2 regions of the Acidovorax sp. NN32 genome follow, and region 1 is predicted to be linked to the other one. Evidence: predicted binding sites of a transcription regulator. Region 1 holds the regulator's gene; the other holds the start of a gene.

Evidence for each region. The regulator FNR, encoded in region 1, switches genes on or off when oxygen is low (the NO sensors DNR and NnrR bind a similar motif). The targets are predictions, from matches to a motif close to TTGATNNNNATCAA.
Region 2: a site for FNR is predicted at 2,724-2,737, ahead of ACT89O_RS00380 (hemerythrin domain-containing protein). Genes of this name have one in related genera too.

The regions. Positions count from the first base shown of each region.
Region 1 covers NZ_CP199679.1:2,053,854-2,062,317, forward strand. The annotation lists gene ACT89O_RS09495 (heavy metal translocating P-type ATPase) at 1-502, shown strand, start outside; gene ccoS (cbb3-type cytochrome oxidase assembly protein CcoS) at 502-639, shown strand; gene ccoN (cytochrome-c oxidase, cbb3-type subunit I) at 704-2,143, shown strand; gene ccoO (cytochrome-c oxidase, cbb3-type subunit II) at 2,161-2,793, shown strand; gene ACT89O_RS09515 (cbb3-type cytochrome oxidase subunit 3) at 2,807-2,944, shown strand; gene ccoP (cytochrome-c oxidase, cbb3-type subunit III) at 2,969-3,886, shown strand; gene ccoG (cytochrome c oxidase accessory protein CcoG) at 3,973-5,418, shown strand; gene ACT89O_RS09530 (FixH family protein) at 5,492-5,773, shown strand; gene ACT89O_RS09535 (hypothetical protein) at 5,825-6,118, shown strand; gene fnr (fumarate/nitrate reduction transcriptional regulator Fnr) at 6,187-6,909, opposite strand; gene hemN (oxygen-independent coproporphyrinogen III oxidase) at 7,097-8,464, shown strand, end outside.
Region 2 covers NZ_CP199679.1:76,459-84,922, reverse strand. The annotation lists gene ACT89O_RS00390 (YbfB/YjiJ family MFS transporter) at 1-664, opposite strand, end outside; gene ACT89O_RS00385 (alkene reductase) at 835-1,941, shown strand; gene ACT89O_RS00380 (hemerythrin domain-containing protein) at 2,077-2,664, opposite strand; partial or broken gene ACT89O_RS00375 (CZB domain-containing protein) at 2,836-3,144, opposite strand; partial or broken gene ACT89O_RS00370 (methyl-accepting chemotaxis protein) at 3,268-4,830, opposite strand; gene ACT89O_RS00365 (heavy metal translocating P-type ATPase) at 4,951-7,212, opposite strand; gene ACT89O_RS00360 (heavy-metal-associated domain-containing protein) at 7,380-7,583, shown strand; gene cueR (Cu(I)-responsive transcriptional regulator) at 7,620-8,138, shown strand; gene ACT89O_RS00350 (TetR/AcrR family transcriptional regulator) at 8,205-8,464, opposite strand, start outside.

The DNA of each region.
Region 1 (8,464 bases):
CATTGCCCAGGCTGCGGGCGAGTGCACGCCCCAGGGCAAGCTGGCTGCGTTGCAGTCCTTGCAGGCCGGTGGCCACCAGGTGGCCATGGTGGGCGATGGGCTGAACGATGGCCCGGTGCTGGCAGGGGCCCATGTGTCGTTTGCATTTGGCCGTGCGGTGCCGCTGGCGCAGTCGCAGGCCGATTTTGTGGTGCTGGGCGACAGCTTGGCACTGGTGCCCCAGACCGTGCTGCTGGCGCGCCGTACCTTGCGTGTGGTGCGCCAGAACCTGTGGTGGGCTGCCGGCTACAACGCGTTGTGTGTTCCGCTGGCGGTGGTGGGCTGGATGCCAGCCTGGTTGGCCGGGCTGGGCATGGCGCTCAGCTCGCTGCTGGTGGTGCTCAACGCCGCGCGCCTTGCGCGCGACCTGCCGGCTTTGCCTGCGCAAGGCGAAGACCTGCGGCCACAACAGGGCGCTGTGCCGATTGATATCTCAAAAACAAGCTGGCTGGAGGCTGCCTGATGGACATTCTTTATCTGCTGATTCCACTGTCCGTGGTGCTGGTGCTGATGATTCTGGCGGGCCTGTGGTGGGCGGTCTACCACGGCCAGTTCGAGAGTGTCGAGCAAGAGGGAGAGCGGATTCTCCGAGACGGTTGACTTGTGTCAATGCCCAAAAAAGCTGACTGCAACAAACTCTTACTGCATTACAAAGAGGTGCCCGATGGATTCTCCAAAAACAAATGCTGCGCACTACAACGATACAGTGGTGCGGCAGTTTTCTATCCTGGCCGTGGTTGTGGGGGTGGTTGGCATGCTGGTGGGCGTCATCATCGCCGCCCAGCTTGCCTGGCCTGAACTCAACTTTGGCATTCCGTGGCTCAGTTATGGCCGCTTGCGACCCTTGCACACCAATGCGGTGATCTTTGGGTTTGGTGGCAGTGCGCTGTTCGCCACCAGTTACTACGTGGTGCAACGCACCTGCCAGGTTCGCCTGTTTGCCGGGCCCCTGGCGGCCTTCACCTTCTGGGGATGGGTGCTGGTCATTGCCGGGGCCGTCATCAGCCTGCCAATGGGCTACACCCAGGGCAAGGAATACGCTGAACTCGAATGGCCGATTGACATCCTGATAACGCTGGTCTGGGTGTCCTATGCCATCGTGTTCTTTGGCACCATCGGTGTGCGCAAGGTCAAGCACATCTATGTGGCTAACTGGTTCTTTGGCGCGTTCATCCTGGCTGTGGCATTGCTGCACGTGGTCAACAGCGCTGCGATCCCGGCTGACCTCATGAAGAGCTACTCGGCCTACGCCGGTGTGCAGGATGCCATGGTGCAGTGGTGGTATGGTCACAACGCCGTGGGCTTCTTCCTGACCGCAGGCTTCCTGGGCATGATGTACTACTTCATCCCCAAGCAGGCGGGACGACCCGTGTATTCGTATCGCCTGTCGATCGTGCACTTCTGGGCCTTGATCTTCACCTACATGTGGGCCGGCCCTCACCACCTGCACTACACCGCGCTGCCTGACTGGACGCAATCGGTGGGCATGGTGTTCTCGCTGATCCTGCTGGCACCCAGCTGGGGCGGGATGATCAACGGCATCATGACCCTGTCGGGCGCATGGCACAAGCTGCGTGACGACCCCATCCTGCGTTTCCTGATCGTGTCGCTCTCGTTCTACGGCATGTCCACGTTCGAAGGTCCGATGATGTCCATCAAGACCGTCAACGCCCTGAGCCACTACACCGACTGGACCGTGGGCCACGTGCACTCTGGCGCGTTGGGCTGGGTGGGTCTGATCTCGATGGGCTCGCTGTACTACCTGGTGCCCCGACTGTTTGGCCGCGAAAAGATGCACTCCATCAAGGCCATTGAGCTGCACTTCTGGATGGCCACCATTGGCATCGTGCTGTACATCGCCGCGATGTGGATTGCCGGTGTGATGCAAGGCCTGATGTGGCGCGCCATCAACCCCGACGGCACGCTGACCTACACCTTTGTGGAAAGCGTGAAGGCGACCTATCCGTTCTATGTGATCCGCGTGGCCGGTGGCCTGCTGTATCTGGGTGGCATGTTGGTCATGGCCTGGAACGTGTGGATGACAGCGATCTCGGGCCGTTCGGTCAAGGTGGCGATTCCTGCCGTGAATGCGGCCCACGCCTGAGCCGAAGGAGATAACTCATGTCTAACAACAACCCATCGAATTCGACCGGCTTCTCCCATGAAAAGGTGGAAACCAACAACTTCCTGATGATCGTGCTGATCCTCCTGGTCATCGCCATCGGCGGCCTGGTAGAGATCGTGCCACTGTTCTTCCAGAAGTCCACAACCGAGGCGGTCAAGGGCGTGGAGCCTTACAACGCCATGCAACTCGTGGGCCGCGACGTCTACATCCGTGAAGGTTGCTACAACTGCCACTCGCAGATGATCCGCCCCTTCCGCGCTGAAACCCTGCGCTATGGGCACTATTCGGTGGCGGGTGAGTTTGTGTACGACCACCCCTTCCAGTGGGGCAGCAAGCGCACAGGCCCCGACCTGCACCGCGTGGGAGGCAAGTACAGCGACGAATGGCACCGCATCCACCTGAACAACCCGCGTGATGTGGTGCCCGAGTCGAACATGCCTGCCTACCCCTGGCTGGAGAAGAACGCCGTGGACCCCGCCAGCGTGGCGCCGCGCATGAAGGCCCTGCGCACTGTGGGTGTGCCGTACACCGACGAACAGATCGCTGCGTCTGCCGCTGATGTCAAGGGCAAGACGGAAATGGAAGCGCTGATTGCGTACCTACAAGTCATGGGCCGCGCGCTCAAGTAAAGGAGATATCCCCATGGACATCACCACCATGCGCATTGTGGCCACGTTGGCTTCAATGGCCTGTTTCATTGGCATCTGGGTCTGGGCCTACCGAGGCCGCAATAAGGCCCGGTTCGACGAGGCAGCCCAGCTGCCTTTCGAGCAAGATTGACCTTCACCAGAACGAGAACACCCCATGAGTGACTTCACCAGCAATTTCTGGTCGGTCTTTGTGACCACGCTGACCCTGGTCGGCATCATCGCCTGCGGCATTCTGCTTTGGATGGCAGGCCGTAAGAAGGTGATGGCCACGTCCGACAACACCACCGGCCACGTCTGGGACGAAGACCTGGTCGAGATGAACAACCCCCTGCCACGCTGGTGGGTGTGGCTGTTTGTCATCACCATCATCTTCGGCCTGGGCTACCTGGCCGCCTATCCTGGCCTGGGTAGCTTTTCCGGCAAGCTCAACTGGACACAGAAGGGTGAATACGAAGCTGAGATGGCCAAGGCCAAGGCCGAGCTGGAGCCGCTGTATGCCCGCTTTGCCTCGATGAAGCCGGAAGACATTGCCAAGGATCCTCAGGCCCAGGCCATTGGCGAGCGCCTGTTCATGAACAACTGCGCGCAGTGCCATGGCTCGGACGCCCGGGGTAGCAAGGGTTTCCCCAATCTGGCTGATGGCGATTGGTTGCATGGCGGTGCACCCGAGAAGATCCGTGAAACCATCGAGAAGGGCCGTATCGGCAACATGCCTCCCATGGCTGCCGCAGTGGGCTCCCCCGAAGATGTGCGCAATCTTTCGCACTATGTGTTGAGTCTTTCGGGCAGCCCGCATGACTCGCTGCGTGCTTCGTTGGGCAAGTCCAAGTTCACGGCGTGTGCAGCCTGCCACGGAATGGACGGCAAGGGTAATCAGGCACTGGGTGCACCCAACCTGACCGACGACATCTGGCTGCATGGCTGGGGTGAGGCGGCCATCACTGCCATGGTCAACAACGGCAAGGTCAACCAGATGCCCGCACAGGCGGACAAGCTGACAGAAGCGCAGATCGGTGTGCTGTCGGCCTATGTCTGGGGCTTGTCGAACGGCACCCAGGCCGCTGCACGCTGAGCCTTGGCCACTTGGAGCAGTGCCCAGGCACTGCTCCAGGGGGCAGCGCAAACTGAGAACCACGAAGCAAACGGACCGATACCATCATGAACCCACCCAGCGAGCCTGCTCGCAAGGTCATCCCGATAGCGCCGGTTGCGTCCGATGCCTCATCACAGGGCGAGATTGTTTCCCTGTACGAAGCGCAAAAGAAGATCTACCCGCGTTCCATCAGTGGCCTGTTCGCGCGTTGGCGCTGGGGGATGGTGTTTCTCACGCAGATCGTTTTCTACGGGCTGCCCTGGTTTGAATGGGGGCAGCGCCAGATGGTGCTGTTTGATCTGGGGGCTCGGCGGTTCTACATCTTCGGCCTGGTTCTGTACCCCCAGGATTTCATTTACCTTACGGGCCTGCTCATCATCTCGGCGTTGTCGCTGTTCCTGTTTACGGCAGTGGCGGGGCGGCTTTGGTGTGGATTTGCGTGCCCGCAAACGGTCTACACCGAAATGTTCATGTGGATCGAGCACAAGATCGAAGGCGATCGCAGTGCGCGGCTTCGGCTGGACAATGGGCCCTGGACCTTCGAGAAGGTTCGCAAGAAGTTTTTCAAGCAGGTCATCTGGATTGCCGTGGCGTTGTGGACGGGGTTCACGTTCGTGGGCTATTTCGTGCCCATCCGCGAACTCGGGGCAGAGCTGCTGGCGGTGCAGGGTGGCTGGCAGATTTTCTGGGTACTGTTCTATGGCTTTGCCACCTATGGCAATGCCGGCTATATGCGCGAACAGGTGTGCAAATACATGTGTCCCTATGCGCGCTTTCAGAGCGCCATGTTTGACAAGGACACGCTGATCGTTACCTACGACCCAGAACGCGGTGAGCAGCGTGGGCCGCGCAAGAAGAACATCGACTACAAGGCCCAGGGGTTGGGCGATTGCATTGACTGCTCGCTGTGTGTGCAGGTGTGCCCCGTGGGCATCGACATTCGCAAGGGCTTGCAGTACGAATGCATCGGCTGCGGCCTGTGCGTGGACGCCTGCAATACCGTGATGGACAAGATGCAGTATCCGCGCGGGCTCATCCGGTTTTCTACGCAGAACGGCGTGGCCAAACGGTGGAGTCAGTCGCAGATCCTGCGCCGCGTGCTGCGGCCGCGTGTGCTGATATACAGCGCGGTCCTGGTGGCCCTGTGCGTAGGCATGATGGCCAGCCTTGTCACACGCACGCCCTTGAAGGTGGATGTGGTGCGTGATCGGGCGGCGCTGTCGCGCATCGTGGCGGGTGGAAAGCTGGAGAACATCTACCGCCTGCAGATCATGAACGCCACTGAAGGCCCCCAGCGCTATCGCATCAGTGTGCGTGGCCTTGAAGGGCTGGAAGTCGCTTCTGATGCCGAGGTGGACATCGGTGCGGCGGAGTCCCGGTGGGTGGCCGTCCGTTTGCAGATACCCTATGGATCAGCCCCTTCAGGATCACATGCCGTGCAGTTCGATGTCCAGGCTTTGAGCGCGGACGCCCATGTGAGCGAGAAATCCGTGTTTCTGGTGCCGCGATAACGCAGCGCGCGCCCGGGTGCAAGACCTTCGCGGGTCTTGCTTTGAGCAAGATAATTTTTGAGGAGTAAGCACCATGCCATCCAGTTCCGCCCTCGGCACTGCCCCTTCTGCCGCTGCACCCTGGTGGAGGTTTGGCCATGTGTGGCTGATCATCGCCGGTCCCGTGATCGTGATCATTGCAGGGTTTGTGACCCTGTGGCTCGCGATATCGCGCCCCGACCCTGTAGTCGCGGAAGATTATTACCGCCAGGGCATCGAGATCAACAAGACACTGGCCACCCCAGAAAAAAGCCTGTTGCCAGCCATGAAGGGCCGCAACCACGCTGCCACCCCGGTCCAGGACCAGCCGCGCTGAACCCACCTGGCCGGGCGGCATGCCTGCACGGCCTTACCAGGAGACAAACCAATGTGGATGCAACGCGTGATGTGGATTGCCTGGCCGGCCTTTTTGATGGCCGGTGTGATGGAAATGCTGGTTTTTGCGATGGTGGATCCGCAAGACCTGCACTGGTTTGGGCAGCCGTTGGCATTGTCACGGCAGGGCGTGTACACGCTTGCCTTTTTTGCGTTCTGGATGATCACGATGGCATCCAGCGCGTTGACCACGCTGCTGGCGATGTCACCGTTTGAACTTAACCGTTGCCCGGTTCCCGAAGGCGAACGTCCCGATGACTGCCGCAAGACATCATCGTGCCCTTGAGCGGTAGTGCCACCTATTGGCTAAGGTCAATGTGGTAAGGACTGCCAGGATGGCAGACCACAGCAGGTTCAGTGGCAGGCTTGCTGGTTGTTCACGATGCGCTTGAGGGCCTCGGTCTCCAGGATGCGCACATGGCGCTGCTTGACCTCGACAATGCCTTCTTCCACAAACTTGGAGAAGGTGCGGCTCACGGTTTCGAGCTTGAGGCCCAGGTAGCTACCGATCTCTTCGCGGGTCATGCGCAGCACGAGCTCGGACTGCGAGAACCCCCGGGCGTGCAGGCGCTGAACCAGGTTGAGCAGGAACGCAGCCAGGCGCTCCTCAGCGCGCATGCTGCCCAAGAGCAGCATCACGCCATGCTCGCGGACAATCTCGCGGCTCATGATCTTGTGCACATGGTGCTGCAAGGCGGTGACTTCGCGGGACAGCTCTTCGATGCGGTCAAACGGCATGACGCAGACTTCCGCGTCTTCCAGGGCCACCGCATCGCAGGTGTGGTGGTCATTCACGATGCCATCAAGGCCGATGATCTCGCCTGCCATCTGAAAACCCGTGACCTGGTCACGCCCGTCTTCGGTGGCTACACATGTTTTGAAGAAGCCGGTTCGAATGGCATAGAGCGAGGTGAAGGATTCGCCGTTGCGGAAAAGGGTTCCACCGCGTTTGATCTTGCGGCGAACGGCAACGACCTCGTCAATGCGTTGCAGCTGTTCCTCGCTCAGCCCCACCGGCATGCACAGCTCGCGCAGGTTGCAGTTGGAGCAGGCGACTTTGATGGTGAGCGGGTTCATAGGCACAGAGGCTGGGTAAGGTTTGAGCATATCGCCCCATATGCCTAACAGGCTGGGCCTTTGGTTGCGGGTGGGCGACTGATGTGCATCAAATTGTCGCTGTTCGTCCCGGCCCATCACTTGATGCAGGTCAAGGACATGGAGTGCAGCTTACGGCACAGTCGAAGTGTACGCAAGGAATTTGCCCATGACCGCTGTTTCGCCCGAGCTGCTGCGCCGTTTCGACGTGCCAGGGCCCCGTTATACCTCTTACCCAACAGCTGACCGTTTCGTCGAGGCCTTTGGGCAGGACGACTACGCGCTTGCCTTGGAGCAGCGCAGGCTGGGCTCCATGACGAAGGCCTTGCCGCTGTCTTTGTACGTGCACATCCCCTTTTGCGAGTCCCTTTGTTACTACTGCGCCTGCAACAAGATCATCACCAAACACCATGATCGGGCAGAGGTGTATTTGCGGTATTTGAGCCGCGAGATTGACTTGCACACAGCACACTGCGGCACGGGGCAGGTGGTGAGTCAGCTTCACCTGGGTGGTGGCACGCCCACTTTTCTATCGGACGAGGGCTTGCGGGAGCTGATGGGCATGCTCAAACGCAGCTTTTCGTTGGCGCCGGGCGGGGAGTATTCGATTGAGGTGGACCCTCGCACCGTCAATGCGGACCGCCTTGCAGTGCTGGCGGAACTGGGGTTCAACCGACTGAGCTTTGGGGTGCAGGATTTCGATCCCGAGGTTCAAAAGGCCGTTCACCGCATACAGCCTGCCGAGCAGGTGTTTTCGCTGGTGGAGTCCGCACGTTCGCTGGGTTTTGAATCCATCAATGTGGATTTGATCTACGGCCTGCCTCGGCAGACGCCAGAGTCGTTTGACCGCACGCTGGCCCAGGTTACGCAGCTGCGGCCTGACCGTATCGCGTTGTACGCGTATGCCCATCTGCCAGAACGTTTCAAGCCTCAGCGCCGTATTGTTTCGGCCGAGTTGCCAGCGGCTGCAGGCAAGGTGTCGATGCTCTCCCGTTCGCTGGACGCCTTCATGGATGCTGGGTACGTGTATGTGGGCATGGACCACTTTGCATTGCCTGAGGATGCATTGGCAGTCGCCAAGCGCCAGGGGCGTCTGCACCGCAACTTCCAGGGCTACAGTACGCAACCTGATTGCGACCTGATCGGCCTGGGGGTGTCTGCGATTGGCCGGGTCGGAGCCACCTACAGCCAAAATGCCAAGACCCTGGATGAGTATTACGATTTTCTGAATCAGGGGCGCCTGCCCGTCGTTCGTGGGTTGGCCCTGACGCGCGACGATCTTGTGCGCCGCGCCGTCATCATGGCCTTGATGTGCCAAGGCGAGCTGTTGTTTGAGCCCATGGAGCAAGCGTGGTTGATCGACTTTCGCCACTACTTCTCTGCGGAGCTGGCGCAACTGGAAACCATGGCCGAGCAGGGGCTTGTGGTGGTGCGGCCCGATGGGGTCGAGGTCACTGCCATGGGCTGGTTCTTTGTGCGTGGCATTGCCATGGTCTTTGACCGTTACCTGCAGGCTGACCGCAACCGCGCCCGTTTT
Region 2 (8,464 bases), 2.0 Mb from region 1:
CAGCCTCCGGTGTGATCCCGGATGCGGCGGCCACGGGTGCAGCCAACCCGTTCAACGCCCGCGCAGGCCACAGCAGCACCGCCGTGGCCGCCACGCAGGCCAGCGCCAGCACCCACCACGCCCAGGTCCAGCTGTGCGGCGCAGGCGCCACGCCCAGCACCGCAGGCACCAGCAAGGCCGACAGGCTGATGCCCCAGCCCGTGCCGCCGTAGTACAGGCCCAGCAGCAAACCGCTGCGCCCCGGCACCTGGGCGCCCAGGCGTGCCGCCAGCAGGCCCCCCGCAATGAACACCAGCGCACTGGCACCACCGGCCAGCAGGCGCTGCACCAGCAGGGGCGCTGCCTGCGTGAAAAATCCGCTCAGGCCCATGAACACCGTGGCCATCACCGCACCTGCCACCAGCACCGTCCCCGGGGCCACGCGCCGCAACAGCAGCGGCGTGGCAAGAGCCCCCAGCAGATAGCCCAGCGCGTTCACCGTGTTCATGCCACCCGCCAGCGTGTACGACCAGCCCAGGTCCTCCCGCATGGGCGGCAACAACAAGGCATAGGCAAACCGCGTGATACCCAGCGAGATGGCCGCACCCATCGACAAGGTCACGGCCAACCACAGGCTGCGCAACGGGGAGACGAACAACGGTGCGGAAGGCGGTGGCAAGGGCATGGCGGTCCATTCTCGTGCAACGGCCCCCGCGCCGCTGGCACGACAGTCTGAGCGACCGGGCTAACACAAAACCTGTGCCCTTGTTGACGCAAGTGTGCTGCACGTTTTGCGCTGCAGCATTAAGCTGGAAGGCTGCTTTTCTTGCACACAGCCCTCAGGACACCCTCACCATGACCTCATTGTTTGAACCCACCCGCGCGGGCGACCTTCAGCTGGCCAACCGCATCGCCATGGCGCCGCTCACGCGCAACCGCTCGCCCGAGGCCATCCCCACCGACCTGGTCGCCACCTACTACGCGCAGCGCGCCAGTGCCGGCCTCATCATTTCCGAGGCCACAGCCATCAGCCCGCAAGCCCAGGGCTATGCCGATGTGCCCGGCCTGTACGGCACCGAGCAGCTGGACGGCTGGAAGAAGGTCACCCGCGCCGTGCACGATGCCGGCGGCAAGATCGTGGTGCAGCTGTGGCACGTGGGCCGTGTCTCGCACACCGACCTGCAACCCGGCAACGCAGCACCCGTGGCGCCCTCGGCCGTGCAGGCCAACACCAAGACCGTGCTCATCAAGGACGGCGTGCCCACCTTCACACCCACCTCCATGCCCCGCGCGCTCGATGCCGAAGAGATCCCCGGCATCGTGCAGGACTACCGCCACGCCGCGCGCAACGCCATTGCGTCGGGCTTTGACGGTGTGGAGATCCACGCGGCCAACGGCTACCTGATCGACCAGTTCCTCAAGACCGGTGCCAACCAGCGCACCGACGACTACGGCGGCAGCATTGCCAACCGCGCCCGTCTGCTGCTGGAAGTGACCCGCGCCATCGTCGAGGAAATCGGCGGTGGCCGCACCGGCATCCGCCTGTCGCCCGTCACCCCCGCCAACGACATCGTGGACGCCGACCCACAGCCCTTGTTCGACCACGTGGTACGCCACCTCGGCCCGCTGGGCCTGGCCTACATCCACATCATCGAAGGCGCCACCGGCGGCCCGCGCGAGGTGGAAGGCCGCCCGTTTGACTACGCCGCCCTCAAGGCAGCCTACCGCGCCGCCGGTGGCAAGGGCGCCTGGATGGTCAACAACGCCTACACCCGCGAGCTGGCCGATGCCGCACTGGCCCACGGTGCCGACATTGTTGCCTTTGGCCGCCCCTTCATCGCCAACCCCGACCTGGTGGCGCGCCTGGAGAGCAACGCCCCGCTGAACGAAATCAACCGCGCGACGCTGTACGGAGGCGGTGCTGAGGGGTACACCGACTATCCAGCCTTGGCAGCGGGCTGAACAGCCCTGTCCACCAAGCGGCAGTCTCGCCACACAACGGTGGATACCGGCGCGCCCCAAGCCAGGGCCGCCGCGCAAGGGCCGCCCCGCCACGCTGGCGGCGTCCCCCTTGAGGGGGAAGGCGCCGCAGGCGACTCAGGGGGGGCTTCCAAGCCCTATCGGGCTGGGCGCCCGCATCACGATCCGGGTGAACAACCGGTCATACGCCGCATCGCGCGGCTTGCCCGGGGCCAGCGGGTTGGTGTTGCTGGCAAAGGCCGCATCGATGGCCACCCAATCACCGGGCTGCAGGCACTCCTGCGCCGCCGGCAGGACCACGGTTTCCTCGGTGCGCATGTGCTCCAGGTAAAAGCTCACATAGCGCTGCAGCGCGTCGGCAAAGGCCTCGCGGCGGCCATCACCCATCAGCTCCCAGCCCAGCAGCAGGTGCTGCAGCTCCCGCACCGCTGCCTCGCCACCTTCGTGGTCGCGCTCCAGCTGCGCAATGGCCTCAGCGGCCTGGGGCGCGCGCTCGGCCACCTTGGGGAAGAGCCACTGCGACTCTTTGGGGTGGTGCTGCCGTTCGGGAAACTCGTCGATGTAGAACAGCATGGCCCGCATCACGTCAAAGAACGCGGCAGGCGCATCGCCCGGGCCCTGGTCCAGCATCAGGCGCAAGGAATGGAGCACCGCCGCAAGCGACGCATGCTCTTCGCGAATGGTCCGCAGGCTGATCGACGGCATGGTGCACTCCCCAGGGTGATACGGGGTTTCAAGATTGCCACGATGCGCGCCTACACCGCCTGACGCAGATCAAGAGATACAGGGGCCACCCACGCCCCCGGCCCCAAGACGCCTCGCGCGCCTGAAGCCAGGATCATCGGGGCCGTCAGCTGCGGCCCTGATACCCGATCCTCAAAGGCTGTTGCGCAACTGGATGATGGCGGCACCGACCGCGCTGGAGGCCTGCGAGAACGGGGTATTGCCCGCCAATGCCTGTTCGGCGTCCGCGTAGTTGCCCCGGTTGATGGTTTGGGCAATGGCGCCTGCCACTTCATGGAAATCGCGGTGCTTGTCCAGCAACGACTGGAAGGCAGGCAAGGCGCCATAAGACCCCTGTCCTTTCCCATGCAGCCAACGGCCCAGCTCGCAGCAGTCATCGCGCCTGATCGTGTCGGCATCAAGCTGCTGATGCTTCTTGGCGGCGTCGCGCAACTTGGTGCGCCACTGCGCATGGGCCTTGATGGCCGAATCAAGGTCAACACCCTGAACGGATGGAGCCGCCAGCGCCATGGATGTACCCTGCTGCAGGGCGACGGTCTGCCGCACGCCAACGGAATGCCGATCGTCGGCCAGATGGAACTGCTGCACCACCTGCGACAGCCGCGCGGCCTGCTCGCGCAGTGATTCGGCGGCGGCGGCAGACTCTTCCACCAGCGCCGCGTTCTGCTGCGTCATGCGGTCGATCTCGCCCACCGAGCCATTCACCTGGCCGATGCCGGCCGACTGCTCGGACGCCGCTGCCGTGATCTCGCCAATGATGTCGCCCACGCGCTGCACACTGCTCACGATGTCCTTCATGGCCGTGCCCGCTTCTTCCACGTGGCGCACGCCACCGTCCACGGCCGCCACGCTGTTCTGGATCAACCCCTTGATGTCGCTGGCTGCTGCGGCAGAGCGCTGCGCCAGGCTGCGCACTTCGCTGGCCACCACCGCAAAGCCCCGGCCCTGTTCCCCCGCGCGGGCGGCCTCGACGGCAGCGTTCAGCGCGAGGATGTTGGTCTGGAACGCAATCGAGTCGATCAGGCCGATGATGTCGCCGATCTTGCGGCTGGAGGTGGAGATCTCGTGCATGCTGGCCACGGCCTGCTGCACCACGCCACCGCCGTGCGTGGCCATCTGCGAGGCCGAGGCCGCCAACTGGTTCGCCATCTGCGACGACGACGCCGTCTGCTGCACCGTGGCGGTCAGCTGCGACAGCGAAGACACGGCCTCCTGGGCGTTGCTGGCCGTCTGCTCGGTGCGCTGCGACAGGTCCTGGTTGCCCGTGGCAATCTCCTGGCTGGCTGTGGCGATGTTGCCGCTGGCATCGCGCACCTGCGCCACCAGCGCGCCCAGGCCCTGCTGCATGTCGCGCAGAGCGCGCTGCAGGTCGGCCACTTCATCCTTGCCCTCGGCCGCAATGTGCTGCGAGAGGTCGCCCCCCGCAATCGCCTGCGCCATCCTGCGTGCGTCTTCCAACGGGCGGCAGATGGAGTTCATGTTCATCAGCGTGGTGGGCACCACCACCACCACGGTGATCAGCACGGCCAGCACAAACAGCCACTTGGTCTGATCAGACACCTCGCCCTGCTGCTCCACCGACTTGGCCACCTCGGCGCGCAGCACGGAATCAAGCTCCGCCATCAGCTTGTCGGCCTCGGCAAACTCGGCCACGGCCTTGCCGCTCATGCGGTTGGCAATCGTGGCCGTGTCATAGCCGCTGGCCTCCAGCTGGCGCGCCACGTGCGCGAACAGCTCGCGGTAGCTGTCCAGGCGCTTGACGATGTTGCGCACCACAGGGTTGTCAGAGTCTTCCTCGCCTTCCAGGAACTTGTTGGCAATCTTCTTGGCCTTGTCCTGGCTTTCCAGCCATTTGGCGTGCGCCGCTTTCACCGCCTCGGGCTTTTCGTAGCCAATGATCATGTCCTTCTCGAACTGGCGAATGGCCCCCATCTCGCCCCGCAGCTCGGCCATGTAGCCCACCTCGGCAAAGGAGTGGTCCATGAAGTCCTGGCTCATGTTGTGGATGCGGAACATGCCCAGCATGCCCGCGCCCCCCAGCAGCCCCAGCAGGCCCAGCACCACGCCAATGGCCCCCAGCATGCGCAAACGTATGGTGAACTGCCGCATGAGCGAGAAGAGATTCATGATCTGTCGTCCTTCATATATTGGTATGCCTGTGCGCCCGTCGCACCTCCCCCGAGGCCACGGATTCGCAACAAATCGTTGCAGTTTGCCAGACATCGATGACCGTGTTGTACGTATTTATCACATGCGCCACCGCTTGAGTAAGAGGGCATTCGCCATCACGCTCACCGAACTCAGCGCCATCGCAGCCCCCGCCACCACCGGGCTCAGAAAGCCCAGGGCCGCCAGCGGGATGCCCGCCACGTTGTATGCAAACGCCCAGAACAGGTTCTGCCGGATCTTCATCACCGTGCGGTGCGAGATATCGAGCGCCGCTGCCACCAGCATCGGGTCGCCCCGCATCAGCGTGATGCCCGCCGCGTGCATGGCCACGTCGGTTCCATTGCCCATGGCCATGCCCACATCCGCAGCCGCGAGGGCTGGGGCATCGTTAACGCCGTCGCCCACCATCGCCACTTGATGGCGCTTGCCATCAGGCCCTTGTTGCAATGCCACCACCTTCGCGGCCTTGTCACCCGGCAGCACCTCGGCCATCACCTCGCCCGCGTCGGGGTCCAGCCCCAGGCGCCGGGCCATGGCCTCGGCCGCGCCGCGGTTGTCACCCGAAATCATCACGGTGCGGATGCCACGCGCCTTCAGTGCCGCCAGCGCCTCGCGCGCACCGGGCTTGGGTTCATCACCAAAAGCCATCAGGGCCCGAAGCGCTAACCCTTCCGTCACGCGCTGGGCCACAGCCGATACGGTGGCCCCCTCGTTCTGCAGCTGCTGTGCCCGCACCGCGAGCGCACCCAGGTCCACCCCCAGCTCCTGCATCCAGCGGAGGCTGCCCACCAGGTAGCTCTGGCCGTCCACCTCGCCCTCGGTGCCGCGCCCAGGCACGGCGCGCACGTCCTGCGCGGTGGCCACGCTGATCTGCCGCTCGCCCGCAGCCGCCACCACGGCACGCGCCAGCGGGTGTTCGCTGCCGCTTTGCACCGCAGCCACCGCCGCCATCACGGCCGCATCGTCGAAGCCTGGCACCACCTCAAACGCTGTCAGCCGAGGCTGGCCCACGGTCAGCGTGCCGGTCTTGTCAAAGGCCACCACATCCACCTTGTGCGCCAGCTCCAGCGCCTGCACGTCCTTGATCAGGATGCCGTGTTTGGCCGCCACGCCCGTGCCCGCCATGATGGCCGCAGGCGTGGCCAGCCCCAGCGCACAGGGGCAGGCAATCACCATCACGGCCACGGCGTGGATCAGCGCGGCCTCCATGCCCACGCCCATCCACAGCCAGCCCAGCAGGGTGACCACCGCCACCACCAGCACCACGGGCACAAACACGGCCGACACCTGGTCCACCAGCCGCTGAATCGGCGCCTTGGCCGCCTGCGCGTCTTCCACCAGCCGGATGATCTGGGCCAGCACCGTCTCGGCGCCCACGGCCGTCACCGCCATCACGATGCGGCCATCACCATTGATCGAACCGCCCGTGAGCGCCGCGCCCACATCGCGCGCCACCGGCAAGGGCTCGCCCGTCAGCATGGATTCGTCCACCTGCGTGTGGCCCTCGTGCACCGTGCCATCCACGGGGATGCGCTCTCCCGGCCGCACCACCAGCTGGTCACCCACCAGCACCTCGGACACCGGCACATCCACCTCGCCCTGCTTGGTCAGCAAATGCACCACATCCGGCCGCAGCGCATGCAGCGCGCGGATGGCGGCCGTGGTCTGGCGCTTGGCGCGCGCCTCCAGCCACTTGCCCAGCAGCACCAGCGTGACCACCACGGCCGAGGCCTCGAAGTACAGGTGCGGCACATGCCCCGGGTGGCCCGTGGGCGCCGTCAGCCACAGCCACATCGACAGGCCCCAGCCCGCGCTCGTGCCCAACGCCACCAGCAAGTCCATGTTGCCGCTCAGCGCCTTGGCCGCATGCCAGCCCGCCTTGTAAAACCGTGCCCCCAGGATGAACTGCACCGGCGTGGCCAGCACAAACTGCACCCAGGCGGGCAGCATCCAGTGCTGGCCGAACAGGTCACCGATCATGGGCAGCACCAGCGGCGCCGACAGCAGCAGGCCAATGCCCACGGGCATGAAGCCCGCCCAGGGTGACAAGTCCTCCGGAGCATCCTCCTGCCCCGCCGCACGCGGCTCGTAGCCCGCATTGCGCACCGCGCGGCGCAGCACGGCCTCCATGGCAGCGGCGTCGGCGCCCACCTGCGTGACAAAGGCAATGCGCGCAGACTCGGTCGCCAGGTTGACCGAGGCCTCCTGCACGCCCGGCACCTTGCGCAGTGCACGCTCCACACGGCCCACGCAGCTTGCGCAGGTCATGCCAGAAATGCCCAGGTCCAGCGAGTGCACAGACCCGGGCGCGGTGTTGGGGGGGGTGGTGATGGTGTTCATGGCGGGGATGCTGATCCTTGACGTGATGGCAAGGTCAAGCATTGATCTTGATCAACCCTCACATCATGAGTGTCTTGAGCGGTGTTTGACTCTGCCACGATGTCAAGCTTCAACATTCACTTGGGTCGCTTCAACGGCCCTTTTTAAAACCAACCCGAGGACACCCCATGACAACCACCACTACTTTCCAAGTTCAAGGCATGACCTGTGGCCACTGCGAACGCGCCGTCACCCAGGCCGTGCAGCAGATAGATCCCGACGCCCAGGTGCGCATCGACCGCGCCAGCGGCAAGGTGGACGTGGACAGTACCGCCCCCCGCGAGGCCCTGGCCGCCGCCATTGCCGAAGAAGGCTACACCGTCGCGGCCTGAGCGCCGCGCCACCACACACCCAGCAAGGGCCACACCATGACCACGCCCCACTCCCCGGATACAGCACGGGCCCCGCGCACCCGGGCCGCAACGCCCCGCGCCACCACCTGGCCCGTGCCCATTGGCGTCGCCGCCCGGCGCGCTGGCATCTCGGCACGCATGGTGCGGCACTACGAATCGCTGGGCCTCATCAACGGCGTGGCGCGCACCGACAGCGGCTACCGCCAGTACACCGAGGCCGACGTGCACGCCCTGCACTTCATCCGCCGCAGCCGCGACCTGGGCTTCTCGATGGAAGAAATCGCCGAACTGCTGGGCCTGTGGCACGACCGCAGCCGCGCCAGCAGCCAGGTCAAGCGCATCGCCCAGCAGCACATCGACGACCTGAGCGAACGCATCGCCCAGATGCAGGCCATGCAGCGCAGCCTGCAAACGCTGGTGTCGTGCTGCAAGGGCAACGACCGGCCAGACTGCCCGATATTGGATGACCTGGCGGCAGGGCAGGCGGAACACCAAGCCCCCAGGGCACCGCGCAAAACGCTACCCAATCAGTAGCAGTTAGCGCTTATCCATCAAGCGCGAAAGGCCGATTTGGCTTGAATTCCGACCCACCGAGACGCATCAGCCCGCGCTGGGCCGAACAGCGGTCTTGGCTTTGCTGCTCGCCGCCCTGCGTTTGGGGGTGGGCACGGCGGCGGTGTTCAGCGCAGTGCTGTCAGCTGGCCGCCGCAACACCCCGTCACACAGCGTCGCAATGCACTGCTGTGCCACCTGCTCGGCCGTGTACTCGCCGCCGGGCTGGTACCAGCGGCCGATCCAGCTGAGCGCACCTGCAATCACAAAGGCCGTGATCTTGGGGTCGCAGGGCTGGATCGAGCCCT